DNA from 3 places in the Lysinibacillus sp. A1 genome. Region 1 is predicted to be linked to each of the others. Evidence: riboswitches for the same ligand, from Rfam matches in the RefSeq annotation. Region 1 holds a riboswitch; each other region holds the start of a gene.
What was found. Region 1 has a riboswitch for S-adenosylmethionine ahead of metK (methionine adenosyltransferase). Riboswitches for the same ligand answer to the same signal wherever they lie in the genome.

Region 1 (4,222 bases):
AACACCAAAGATCGATCCATCTGTTTTTATTGCCGATTACGCAACTGTTACTGGAGACGTAACAATTGGAGCTGAAACAACTATTTGGTTTAATACCGTAATTCGTGGCGATGTTTCACCAACCATTATTGGTGAACGGGTAAGTATCCAAGATCTTTGCTGCTTACATCAAAGTCCTAGGTTTCCACTCATTATTGAAGATGAGGTCACAGTAGGACACCAAGTAACTTTACATAGCTGTACCATTCGAAAAAATGCCTTAATCGGTATGGGCTCCATTATTTTAGACGGAGCAGAGATTGGAGAGGGTGCATTTATTGGAGCCGGAAGTCTCGTGCCTCCTGGTAAAGTCATACCTCCAAATAGCTTAGCATTAGGTCGTCCAGCGAAAGTTGTCCGAGAATTAAACGCTGAGGATAAAAAGGATATGGAGCGTATCGTACGTGAATACGTAGAAAAAGGTCAGTATTATAAATCTCTACAAAAATAAAAGCTTATAAAGAATTTATTCATTATAAAAAATCCCTCGCTTTCCATGACCATTGTTCAAGGATACAGGCGAGGCATTTTTGCAAAAAAACAAAAGGGGCAGAAAAGCCCCTTTTGTTCATCATACATTAGAATAATTTTCTAACGACTTCAGCACTTTAGCACAATAGTTTACAGACGTGCTTTTACGCGTAATGCGTCAGCTTTATCAGTTTGTTCCCATGGTACATTTAAATCGGTACGACCGAAGTGACCATAGGCTGCAGTTTGTTTATAAATTGGACGACGAAGATCTAGCATCTTAATAATACCTGCTGGGCGTAAATCAAATAGCTCACGAACCCATTCTACGATTTCGCTTTCCTTCACTTTTCCTGTACCAAATGTATCAACCGCAATGGAAACAGGCTGTGCAACGCCTATTGCATACGCCAGTTGTACTTCCGCGCGTTCTGCTAAACCAGCTGCTACAATATTTTTAGCTACATAACGTGCCGCATAGGCAGCTGAACGGTCAACTTTTGTGGCATCCTTACCTGAGAACGCACCGCCACCATGTCGTGCATAACCACCGTATGTATCAACAATGATCTTACGGCCCGTTAAACCAGCATCTCCTTTTGGCCCACCAATGACGAAACGGCCAGTTGGATTGATAAAGTATTTTGTGTTTGAATCTAATAATTCGCTTGGCACAACAGGAGCAATCACGAATTGTTTTAGATCAGCCTGAATTTGTTCAAGTGTTGCTTCTTCATCATGCTGTGTTGAAATAACAATTGTATCGACACGCACAGGTACGTTATTGTCATCATACTCAATTGTTACTTGTGTTTTACCATCTGGACGTAAATAAGCTAGCTCACCAGATTTACGAACTTCCGTTAAACGACGTGCTAACTTATGAGCTAAGCTAATTGGTAATGGCATTAACTCAGGTGTTTCATTACATGCATAGCCAAACATTAAGCCTTGGTCCCCTGCACCAATCGCTTCAATATCTGCATCTGTCATAGAACCTTCACGTGCTTCTAAAGCTTGGTCAACACCTTGAGCAATATCTGGAGATTGCTCACCAATTGCTACAAGTACCGCTAAGTTTTCAGCATCAAAGCCATATTTTCCACGTGTATATCCGATTTCCGCTACCGTATCACGTACAATACCTTTGATATCTACATAAGTAGAAGTAGTAATTTCTCCCGCTACTAATACTAATCCTGTTGTTACAGTTGTTTCACACGCTACACGTGCATTTGGATCTTCTGCTAAAATAGCATCTAAAATGGCATCCGAAATCTGGTCACAAATTTTATCTGGATGTCCTTCTGTTACACTTTCTGATGTAAACAGTCGACGGTTTGTCATTTAGTTTTCCTCCTATTACTCTTACAAATAGTATTTGAATACGGTACTCATTACCCATGTCAAGTCCGCTCCTAAGGATTGAACTCTCAAGCCGCTGTTGTTGTCATTTCACTTTACGTGAAAAAATAACTGCTACTTTTAACACGAGGATTTCGAAAGATCCGTCATTATAATAAGGAAAGAACTACATATACTTACCTTTACATTGATTTTTAACAATAAAAAAATCCTTTACTCACGTTACTATACATGAGGAAAGGAATAATGACTTCGCTACCTTTCACTCTTATCGTTCAAGGGATTTTCCCTTGCATCAGGTTGGCACCAACGCATGACGTGAAATAGTTCATGCAGGTTGCCGGGTTTCACAGGGCCTGACCCTCCACCAGCTCGGGATAAGAGTATCCGTTCAATTTTCATGTTACTGAAAAGGTCGAACATTGTCAAATATTTTCTTATGTATTACTGTATAGAAAGGAAGGAACAAATAATCATCATAAAACTTTTCATTCTTGGGTGATGATGTAAATAGAAGAAAATTAATCCCTACAACATACCTAGCATCTTGTGGTAACATATGTGTGGCTCAAATTTTAGACAATTTACTGTAGCATTGAATGTTTTCTACTCGAAAAACATTATTTTTTGTCAGTTTATTGAAAAGTAATAAAAACTCTAAAATAATTTCTTAATTAGTATAGATTATTTAACCAATTGTGTTATACTATTTTTGAAATTAAGAAAAAATCCCTCTAAATCAAGGGAATACTATAAAAAAGGATGGTATTTAATCGATGAATTCAGTAGAAATTGCAAACGAACTGAAGGAATTATTAAGCGGCGGTAACATTAACGTTCAACTTTCAGTACCACAATTAGCAGAAAAAGCTACTTCTCGTGGTGAGGCAATGTTAACAGTAGATGGCGCAGTTCGTGCAGAAACTGGCAAATACACTGGTCGTTCACCTAAAGATAAATATACAGTAGAAGAAGAAAGCACAAAAGATCAAATTGACTGGGGTAAGGTCAATCAACCAATTTCCTCTGAAGTGTTCGATAACCTGTATGTAAAAGTAATAAAATATTTAAAAGAACAAGATGAATTATTTGTATTCAAAGGCTTTGCTGGTGCTGACAAAGATTCACAATTAAGCATCCAAGTTATTAATGAATACGCTTGGCACAACCTTTTCGCTCATCAATTATTTATCCGTCCAACTAAAGACGAATTAGCTTCGCATGTTGCAGACTTCACTGTCATCTCAGCTCCTAACTTTAAAGCAGATCCTGCGGTTGACGGTACTGCTTCTGAAACATTCATCATTGTATCACTTGAAAAGAAAATTATCTTAATTGGTGGTACTGAATATGCTGGTGAAATGAAAAAATCTATCTTCGGTATTATGAATTACTTACTACCACAACAAGGTATCCTTTCTATGCACTGTTCAGCAAACGTTGGTGAAGCTGGCGATGTAGCATTATTCTTCGGTCTATCTGGTACTGGTAAAACAACATTATCCGCTGATCCAGACCGTAAGCTTATCGGTGACGATGAACACGGCTGGTCTGATAATGGTGTATTCAATATTGAGGGTGGTTGCTATGCAAAAACGATCAACCTTTCTGCTGAGAAAGAACCAGAAATCTACAATGCAATCCGCTTCGGCTCTGTTTTAGAAAACGTAGCTGTTGATCCAGAAACTCGTATTTGTGATTATGATGATGGTTCATTAACAGAAAATACTCGTGTAGCTTATCCGATTCAATACATCGAAAACATTGTTGATCCTTCTGTAGCAGGTCATCCAAAAACAATCATCTTCCTAACAGCTGATGCGTTTGGCGTATTACCTCCTATCAGTAAATTAACAAAAGAGCAAGCTATGTATCACTTCTTAAGTGGTTTCACTTCAAAACTTGCTGGAACTGAACGTGGTGTAACAGAGCCAGAACCAGTATTCTCTACATGCTTCGGTTCTCCATTCCTTCCACTTCCTGCAACAGTTTATGCAGAAATGTTAGGTCAAAAAATTGACGAACATGGCGCACAAGTATTCCTAGTGAACACTGGTTGGACTGGTGGAGAATATGGTACTGGTAGCCGTATGAAACTTTCTTATACACGTACAATGGTACGCGCAGCTATCGATGGTAAATTAACAAATGTTGAAACGACACAAGATGCTGTATTTGGTTTACACATCCCAACAGCAGTTGAAGGTGTACCTTCACAAGTGTTAAATCCTCGTGAAGCATGGGCAGATAAAGCTGCATACGATGCAAAAGCTGCTGAACTTGCAGGCTTATTCAACGAAAACTTCAAGAAATTTGCAAACGTTTCTGAAGCCATCACTACACTTGG
Region 2 (4,222 bases), on a different contig from region 1:
TGGCAATCAAATTTTACGTCGATTAGTGATCAATTAGAAAAATTAGAAACGAAAGAACAGGAAGCGGAACCTAAAGTGTTAATGCTAAAAGGGAAGCAGACAATCATCAATTATTGTCAAAACTTATTAAAAAAAGCAGAGACAAAAATTATCCTATCGATGTGGGAAGATATGTACGATGCCTTACGCGAGGATATCGAAGGGGTATCACAGCATGTGAAGGTGCATGGCATTACCTTATATGTCGGGGAACATCTGGCATCTATCGATCAGCACAGAGCCACACACTATACGAGAAAGACTTCTACACCCCACTGGTTTATTTTATCGGTTGATGGACAAGAAATGATTTATGGTCACTCGCCGTCGAATCAAGAAACCGCTTTTATAACGAATGATCCAGTGCATATATATTTATTAGAGGATTATGTTTGGCATGATGTTCTTATCAATCGACTAGTGAAGCGTGATGATAAAGAGCTTGAGGACTGGATTGCTAAAGAGCGTAAAGCATTTTTTTTAGAGTAGCTATAAGGGAAGGGGAGCATCTTGAAAAAATGGATGTTGCCAGTATTGTTTTATGTCTTATGGATGGGCGGATGTGATTCTGCACCGCCGCTGCCAGTTCCACCTAAGATTCAGGAGCTAACCATCGTTCCTGACCATATCCAACAGCATATTATAGCTAAAGACAGAATTCAGTTATTGTATGAAGATGACGTGACGTACTATCTTGTCATGTTTTCGAAAGGAAATGTGCTAGCAAGTGTGGCAGCAAATGAAGATCGGTTAGTCATTCATTTCAAGGAAGGAAGCGAGCAAAAGAAAGAAGCTCAACCGTATGTCTATGCTATCAACAAAAGCCCAGAGTTGACAATTATTGAACTATATATTAACGGAAAAAGCATGCCGATAGATCGCATGACTAGGATGTAATAAAAAACCGAAATCCCTAAAAAAAGAGATTTCGGTTTTTGTTGATATTAATAAAATACTTTATCTACATTGTATTTGGAGCGGAACGTATTAATCGCATACGTTTCATAAATTTCACGTTCCATAGGATCTTCTACTTCATAGACTTCAATTTTGAAGACCTCGTCACGATAGTTTTTCATCGGAGATACATTGTCTTCAAAATGTTTTTTAATGCGTTGGCGAATTTTACGTGCTTTACCGACAAATAATAGCTCATTCTTTTCATTATAAAATAAGAAAATGCCGCCTTTATCACGTGTGATCTTGTGGAAGTCGATGAAACCAAAGTATGGTGTAATTGGGACATCACCTGGTTTTACATCTTGTTCGCGTTGGCGAATGACTACATCTGGTTTTGGAAATTCAATATTAATCAAAGTATTCACGTTCCTCTCTATTACTAAAGATATATGGTAACATAATAGCGGCATGTTTACCATAAAATTTCATGTAGAATAACCATATACAGCAAGCTTAGTGTTTATCAAATGATGGGAGAACATGCATAGGAATAACAAAATATTCTATGAATTATTGATATTCTAACTAGTCCATGTTACAATTCAAGATAATTAAATAATCTTATCAAGAGAAGCAGAGGGATTTGGCCCGATGACGCTTCAGCAACCTCTAACAAATGTTAGAAAGGTGCTAATTCCAGCAAAGGTTTTTCCTTTGAGAGATAAGAGTGAACGTGAAAAAAATCCTTCTCATTCTATCTCATATGGAATGTGGAGGATTTTTTAATTTTTTCGAAAAAGGAGCAAAAAAAGAGAGGGGAACGCAAGATGCCAATTAATATTCCGAAAAATTTACCTGCTGGAGAACATTTACGTGAGGAAAAAATCTTCGTGATGGAAGAGGACCGTGCGAGAACACAGCAAATACGTCCATTAAATATATTAATCTTAAATTTGATGCCCGAAAAAGAAAAAACGGAGCTACAATTACTACGATTACTAGGAAATACGCCATTACAGGTGAATATTACTTTTTTAAACACGGCTACTCATGAATCTAAAAATGTCAGTAAATCTCATTTGCAATTATTCTACACAACGTTTAACCAAATTCGTCATCGACGCTATGATGGTATGATTATTACGGGTGCGCCTGTAGAAAAAATGCCGTTTGAAGAGGTTAACTATTGGCAGGAAATTGCTGAAATTATGGATTGGTCTAAAAAGAATGTGACATCCGTGCTACATATATGTTGGGGGGCACAGGCTGCGCTATATCATCATTATGGGATTGGAAAGGTCGAGCTTTCTGCTAAATGCTCCGGGGTTTATTCTCATGTGATTACTGATTTAACAGTAGATTTAGTACGAGGCTTTAGTGATTTATTTACTGCCCCTCATTCTCGCTATACATCTGTCTCGATTGACGAGGTTCGCAATCATCAAGAGTTACGCTTATTATCCTATTCAGAGGATGCGGGTGTGTTTATCGTGCAATCTAAAGATAATAAAAACATTATGATTACTGGACATTTAGAATATGATGCGACAACATTAGCCGATGAATACAGTCGCGATGTTGCCAAGGGTATCCATATAGACGTTCCAGTAAACTACTTCCCAAATGATGATCCAGCAAAGGCACCGATGAATACATGGCGTGCCCATACGCATTTATTGTTCTCCAACTGGTTGAACTACTACGTATACCAAGAGACACCATATGAATGGGACTTTGTAGACGAAATTGAATATCATATTTAAATAACACTGAAAAAGTCTAATTTCTTCACTAAGCAGCTGAAGGAATTAGACTTTGTTATTCTAGATTTTTCTTATCAGAACTCGTTTTATCCGGAGTCGCCTGATCGTCCTGTTTGGATGTAGCGTTGCCAGCTTCAGACTGAATCACTTGGCTGGAATTCGACGTAGCAGATTTATCTTGATTGTCTTGAGTAGAAACTGGATTATCTGTTTTTTCTTGATTATCCTGATTGTCTTGAGTGCTATCTGTATTAGCATCGTTAGTCTGAATATCCTGATTGGAATTCATAGTAGCAGGTTTCGTCTGAATATCCTGATTGGAATCCATAGTAGCGGGTTTCGTCTGAATATCCTGATTGGAATTCATATTATTAGGTTTCGCCTGATTCTCCTGATGGGAATCCGTATTATCAGGTTTCGTCTGATTCACTTGATTAGAAACCGCATTACTCGCATCAGTCATTTGCCCCTCATTAGAATCCGCATGACCCATTTCAGTTGAATTACCTAGTGATTTTCGGTTACGAATAACAGCTACAATGAGGAGAAGTATGGGTAATAATATGGTGCAAACAAATGCATAAATTGGCCAAATCTCATCATTATAAATGTTGGAATGGACGATGTCTGGGTGAACAATTTGCGAAAGTCCGACCATAATAATACCCATTGGTAGGATTAGTGGGCGGTGATCCTTCAATTTCATAATTTGTGCAATTCCAACAACAGTTGTATAGAAGTACATAAACGTTCGAATAAAAATGGATACAATCCACATAAAAGCCATGATTATTTCAATGCGCTGTAAAAAATTTCCGATAGAGATTCTTTGTGCTAGGGCATAGCTAGGGAAAGTTCGCGAAGCCGTGTTGGCTGGCCCTAATACTAAAATGGATAGAGTAATTAATGTTACTAGTACAAATCCACCGAGAAGCATGCCTATGTAAAATCCTTTTTTTGAGGATTGCTGGACATTGACACTCGCAGGGTAAATCATTAATAACATAACTAACGAAAAAGAAAAGACACTTATAAAGCGGATGATACTATATAAGATGGATGTTTTGGATGCTTCCATAATCGGTTGTATATATTCAAACTTAATTTGTGGGGTGATACTGACAACAAAGAAAATAAAAATTAAGACAAACATAGGGAAAAGTATTTCTGCTGAACGAGCAAAGTTTTCTATCCCTAAATAGGTAGCATACATAATTATAATAATAAACAACAAGGCAAATGCCATAGTAGGCGTCTCCGGCATTACCTCTGTTTTCATAAAAGCACCAATAAAATACAGTAATTCTCCTCCCGCAAATAGGGTAAGAGAAAGGAAGCACACCACTGTGATTTTTCCAAAAAAGCGCCCGAGTAGTTTTTCATTTGCTTCAATAAAATTCAGTGTCGGTGTTTGGTCGCCTAACGTCACAAATAATTTCACAACAAGCAAACTAATGACAACACCAATACTTGCAGCAATCCACGCATCTTGCTTACTAGAGCTTGCAATACTTGAAGGG
Region 3 (4,222 bases), on a different contig from region 1:
TCTACTCTCGCTGAAAACCAAGCACTGGATGGACGTGAATGTTTAAAGAAACAATCACTAAATATGCATAATATTATTCAGTCTCTTCATGATATAGAAGAAAATATTGAACAATTATCTGATATGTCGAAGGAAATGGAAACAATTATGAGTGTCGTAACCAATATTGCCAATCAGACCAATTTGTTGGCCTTAAATGCCGCTATTGAAGCGGCCCGTGCCGGAGAAGCAGGGAAGGGATTTAGTGTAGTAGCTGATGAAGTACGTAAATTATCCATTCAAACAAAGGAATCTGTCACCGCTGTTGCATTATTGTTGCAAAAAACGAGTGAACGCACCGGGAAATTAGAGCAATCTCTCATTCATATCCAAGAAGAAGTGGCATCTGGTGAGGATAATATGTTACACACGGAAGGTCAATTTACAAATATAGTAGGGGCAATGACAGAAGCAAAAGATCAAAATGATTGCATGGCGACGAAAATACAAGCAATCGCAGGTATATTAAGTGGGCTGGGTAGTTCTTTTACTGAAGTAACGAACTCAGCAGAAAAATTAGCTAGCTTTGCCCAAAATTTAAAAAGCTAGATCACTAGTAACCATATTAAACACTATAGTACTCATTATAATGTGTGTTTAGTAAGCATAATTTTTGGAGCTAGAGCTATCTCATAGTTGAGGTAGCTCTATTTTTGCTAAATTTGTAAAGGGTTTAACGTAATTTTCAATGAAAATAAGTTTATACTGTAGACAGAACTAAAAATAGGGGCGGTTTACTATGAAAACAGTTGTTGTATTAGGTGGCGGCATTACTGGTTTATGCACAATGCATTATCTACAACGCCAAGTGAAGGAAAAAAAATTAGATGTTCAGCTAGTGCTCGTAGAAAAAAATACATATTTAGGTGGCAAACTATATTCAGCCTATGAACAAGGTTTTATTATGGAAACTGGTGCTGACTCTATCGTAGCTCGCCATAAAGGTGTAATGGAGCTAGTGCAGGAGCTAGACTTTGAAGATCATCTCGTTTACAACGAAACAGGTGTATCCTATATTTATACAAATAACGAGTTGCACGCCATTCCAGCGGATTCTACTTTCGGTATACCTATGAGTGTGGCATCACTTGAGGAAAGCACTCTTATCTCAGATCTGGCCAAACAAGAAGCTTTAAAAGATTTAACTTTACCCAATGCAGGTTTTACAAAAGAAAGCTCGATAGGGGAATTTTTAACTTATTATCTTGGCGAAGAGCTTGTGGAAAATCAAATTGCACCTGTTTTAGCAGGTGTCTATTCTGGTGATTTACACCAACTTTCTATTGCTTCTACTTTACCGTATTTAATTGACTATAAAAATGACTATGGAAGTATCATAAAAGGTTTTGATGCGAATCGTGAGCAATTTGTTAAAGCTGCTAATAAAAAATTTATTTCATTTCAAAATGGGTTATCCTCTTTAATTGAGCGATTAGAACAGACATTAACAGAGGTAGATATCATTAAAGGGGTAGCCACAAATCATGTCCAAAAAATGGGGAACCAATATTCGATTACATTAGCAAATGGTCAAAACATTGAGGCAGAATATGTTGTTCTAGCGCTACCGAATGAAGCGGTTCAAAGTATATTACAGGATGACTCCTTAACACATTATTTTGATCAGTTTACTACAGCATCAGCCATTACTATTTATCTAGGCTTTGATGTGTCTGATGCAAACTTACCAGCGGATGGAACAGGCTATATTGTATCCCATAATTCTGATGTCACTTGTAATGCAGCGACTTGGACGAGTCGCAAGTGGAAGCATACATCGAAAAACAATCAACTACTTGTTCGCCTATTCTATAAGAGTATTAATCCGGCGTATGAGCAGTTACGTAAAATGACTGACGACGAATTGGCAGCCATCGCTTTAGAAGATGTTCGGAAAAGCCTAGGAATAGATGAAAAGCCAACCGTTGTGAATGTCACAAAGTGGATTGATCAAATGCCTAAATATGACTTAGCTCACCGGGAAGCGCTGCAAGGCTTACTATTAGAGCTGAATGAAAACTATCCAAATTTATCGATTGCGGGTTGCTCTTATTTTGGAGTAGGTATTGGTGCTTGCATTCAAAATGGGAAAAAAATTGGTGAAGAGCTTGCAGAAGAACTATCCAATTTCTAAGTTTTTAAACGAAAAATTTCTTTGTTATGTGAAATAGTCTTGACTCATTCGTCTGTAAACGATATGATTCTTTTAATTATTTAAAAAATTCATACTTAATAATTCTTATCAAGAGAAGCAGAGGGACTGGCCCATTGAAGCTTCAGCAACCAACTTTTTGTCAGGTGCTAAATCCAGAAGACCGTTGAGTCGAAGATGAGAAGGAACAATAATGATGAGTCGTTAAAGCCTTCTTTTTATATAAAAGAAGGCTTTTTATTATACAGAAATAGAGGAAGAGAGGCTAGTTTTATGGGATTGCTTGAAAGGTTACAAACGCATGTATTGACGGCAGACGGTGCAATAGGCACAGTGTTGTATGGCTATGGATTGGAGTATTGTCATGAGGAAATGAATGTTCAGAGACCTGAATTAATTGAAAAGATTCATAGAGAATATATCGCAGCGGGTGCTGATATTATTCAAACGAATACGTACGGTGCCAATGCCATTAAATTAGCTCGCTATGGATTAGAATCAAGTGTTCAACAATTTAATGAAGCAGCTATTACTATTGCTAAGCGAGCAGCAGCGGATGGCGGTCAATTTGTTTTAGGAACGATTGGTGGTATTCGTGGCATTCGTAAAAGCGATGCAACATTAGATGACATATTAGCGACCGTTGATGAGCAGGCAAGTGTGTTACTTGCAGGAAATCCTGATGGTCTTTTACTCGAAACTTATTATGATTTTGAAGAATTAACAGCGACATTAAACATGCTACGCGCCAAAACTAATATACCGATAATTGCTCAAGTATCTATGCATGAGCCTGGTGTTTTACAAAATGGTATGTCTTTAAATAATGCGCTACATGAATTAGAGACTCTTGGTGCAGATATTGTTGGTGTCAATTGCCGTCTTGGTCCATATCATACGATTCAAGCGTTTGAGGGAGTAGAACTTCCGGAAAAGGCATTTATGTCAGCCTATCCAAATGCTTCGCTATTAGATTTAGAGGACGGGCGTGTTGTTTATGAGTCGGAGGCTGATTATTTTGGTCGCGCTGCTGTTGAGCTGCGTGATCAGGGTGTTCGTTTAATTGGGGGCTGTTGTGGTACGACACCAAAGCATATTGCAGCCGCAAAGAAGTATTTAGAAGAGCTATCACCAGTTAGTGAAAAGCATGCGAAGCCTGCAAAGATTGAGATTGTTCGTGATGCTGAGCCAGCTAAATTTGAACCACTTCATGAAAAGGTAAAGCGTGAACGCTCGGTCATTGTAGAGTTGGATACACCTAGACACTTAGAAATAGATGGGTTTCTTGAAGGGGCCAAGCAACTATATGAGGCAGGTGCCGATGTAGTTATGATGGCAGACAATTCATTGGCATCCCCACGTATTAGTAATATTGCAATGGGGGCGTTATTGAAAAGCTCTAATGGCGTACGCCCCCTTACACATATTACCTGTCGAGATCGTAATTTAATTGGTCTGCAATCACATTTAATGGGGTTAAATGCCTTAGGAATTCATGATGTGCTAGCTGTTACAGGTGACCCAACCAAGGTTGGAGATTTTCCTGGTGCCACTAGCGTCTATGATGTCTCCTCGATGGAGCTGATCCAATTAATTAAACAATTAAATGAAGGGGTTTCTTTCTCAGGGAAACCATTACGGAAAAAGGCTAACTTCTCTGTGGCTGCTGCATTTAACCCAAATGTTCGTGTATTAGATCGTGCTGTGGCACGCTTAGAAAAAAAGATGGAGCATGGGGCAGACTATTTCATTTCACAGCCTGTTTATACAAAGGAAAAAATTATAGAAATATATGAAGCAACGAAGCATTTACAAGCACCGATTTATATTGGCATTATGCCCGTTACGAGTTATAAAAGTGCAGAGTTTTTACATCATGAGGTGCCAGGCATAAAATTATCTGAAGATGCTTTATCAAGGATGAAAGCATGTGGTGAAGATAAGGAACGCGCCACACTTGAGGGGATTGCAATTGCCAAGGAATTAGTAGAGGTGGCTGCGCAATATTTCAATGGCATTTACCTTATTACA

Region 2: another riboswitch for S-adenosylmethionine. It lies ahead of metA (homoserine O-succinyltransferase); the one in region 1 lies ahead of metK (methionine adenosyltransferase).
Region 3: another riboswitch for S-adenosylmethionine. It lies ahead of PI85_RS20410 (bifunctional homocysteine S-methyltransferase/methylenetetrahydrofolate reductase); the one in region 1 lies ahead of metK (methionine adenosyltransferase).

The regions. Positions count from the first base shown of each region.
Region 1 is NZ_JSZM01000001.1:35,776-39,997, reverse strand. Features, by position in the region: gene PI85_RS00185 (gamma carbonic anhydrase family protein) at 1-490, shown strand, start outside; gene metK (methionine adenosyltransferase) at 661-1,857, opposite strand; SAM riboswitch class I at 2,141-2,259, opposite strand; gene pckA (phosphoenolpyruvate carboxykinase (ATP)) at 2,652-4,222, shown strand, end outside.
Region 2 is NZ_JSZM01000041.1:41,649-45,870, forward strand. Features, by position in the region: gene PI85_RS22445 (TrmB family transcriptional regulator) at 1-528, shown strand, start outside; gene PI85_RS22450 (hypothetical protein) at 574-936, shown strand; gene PI85_RS22455 (nucleotide excision repair endonuclease) at 984-1,355, opposite strand; SAM riboswitch class I at 1,558-1,667, shown strand; gene metA (homoserine O-succinyltransferase) at 1,767-2,702, shown strand; gene PI85_RS22465 (endospore germination permease) at 2,758-4,222, opposite strand, start outside.
Region 3 is NZ_JSZM01000032.1:75,648-79,869, forward strand. Features, by position in the region: gene PI85_RS20400 (globin-coupled sensor protein) at 1-588, shown strand, start outside; gene hemG (protoporphyrinogen oxidase) at 779-2,173, shown strand; SAM riboswitch class I at 2,276-2,375, shown strand; gene PI85_RS20410 (bifunctional homocysteine S-methyltransferase/methylenetetrahydrofolate reductase) at 2,465-4,222, shown strand, end outside.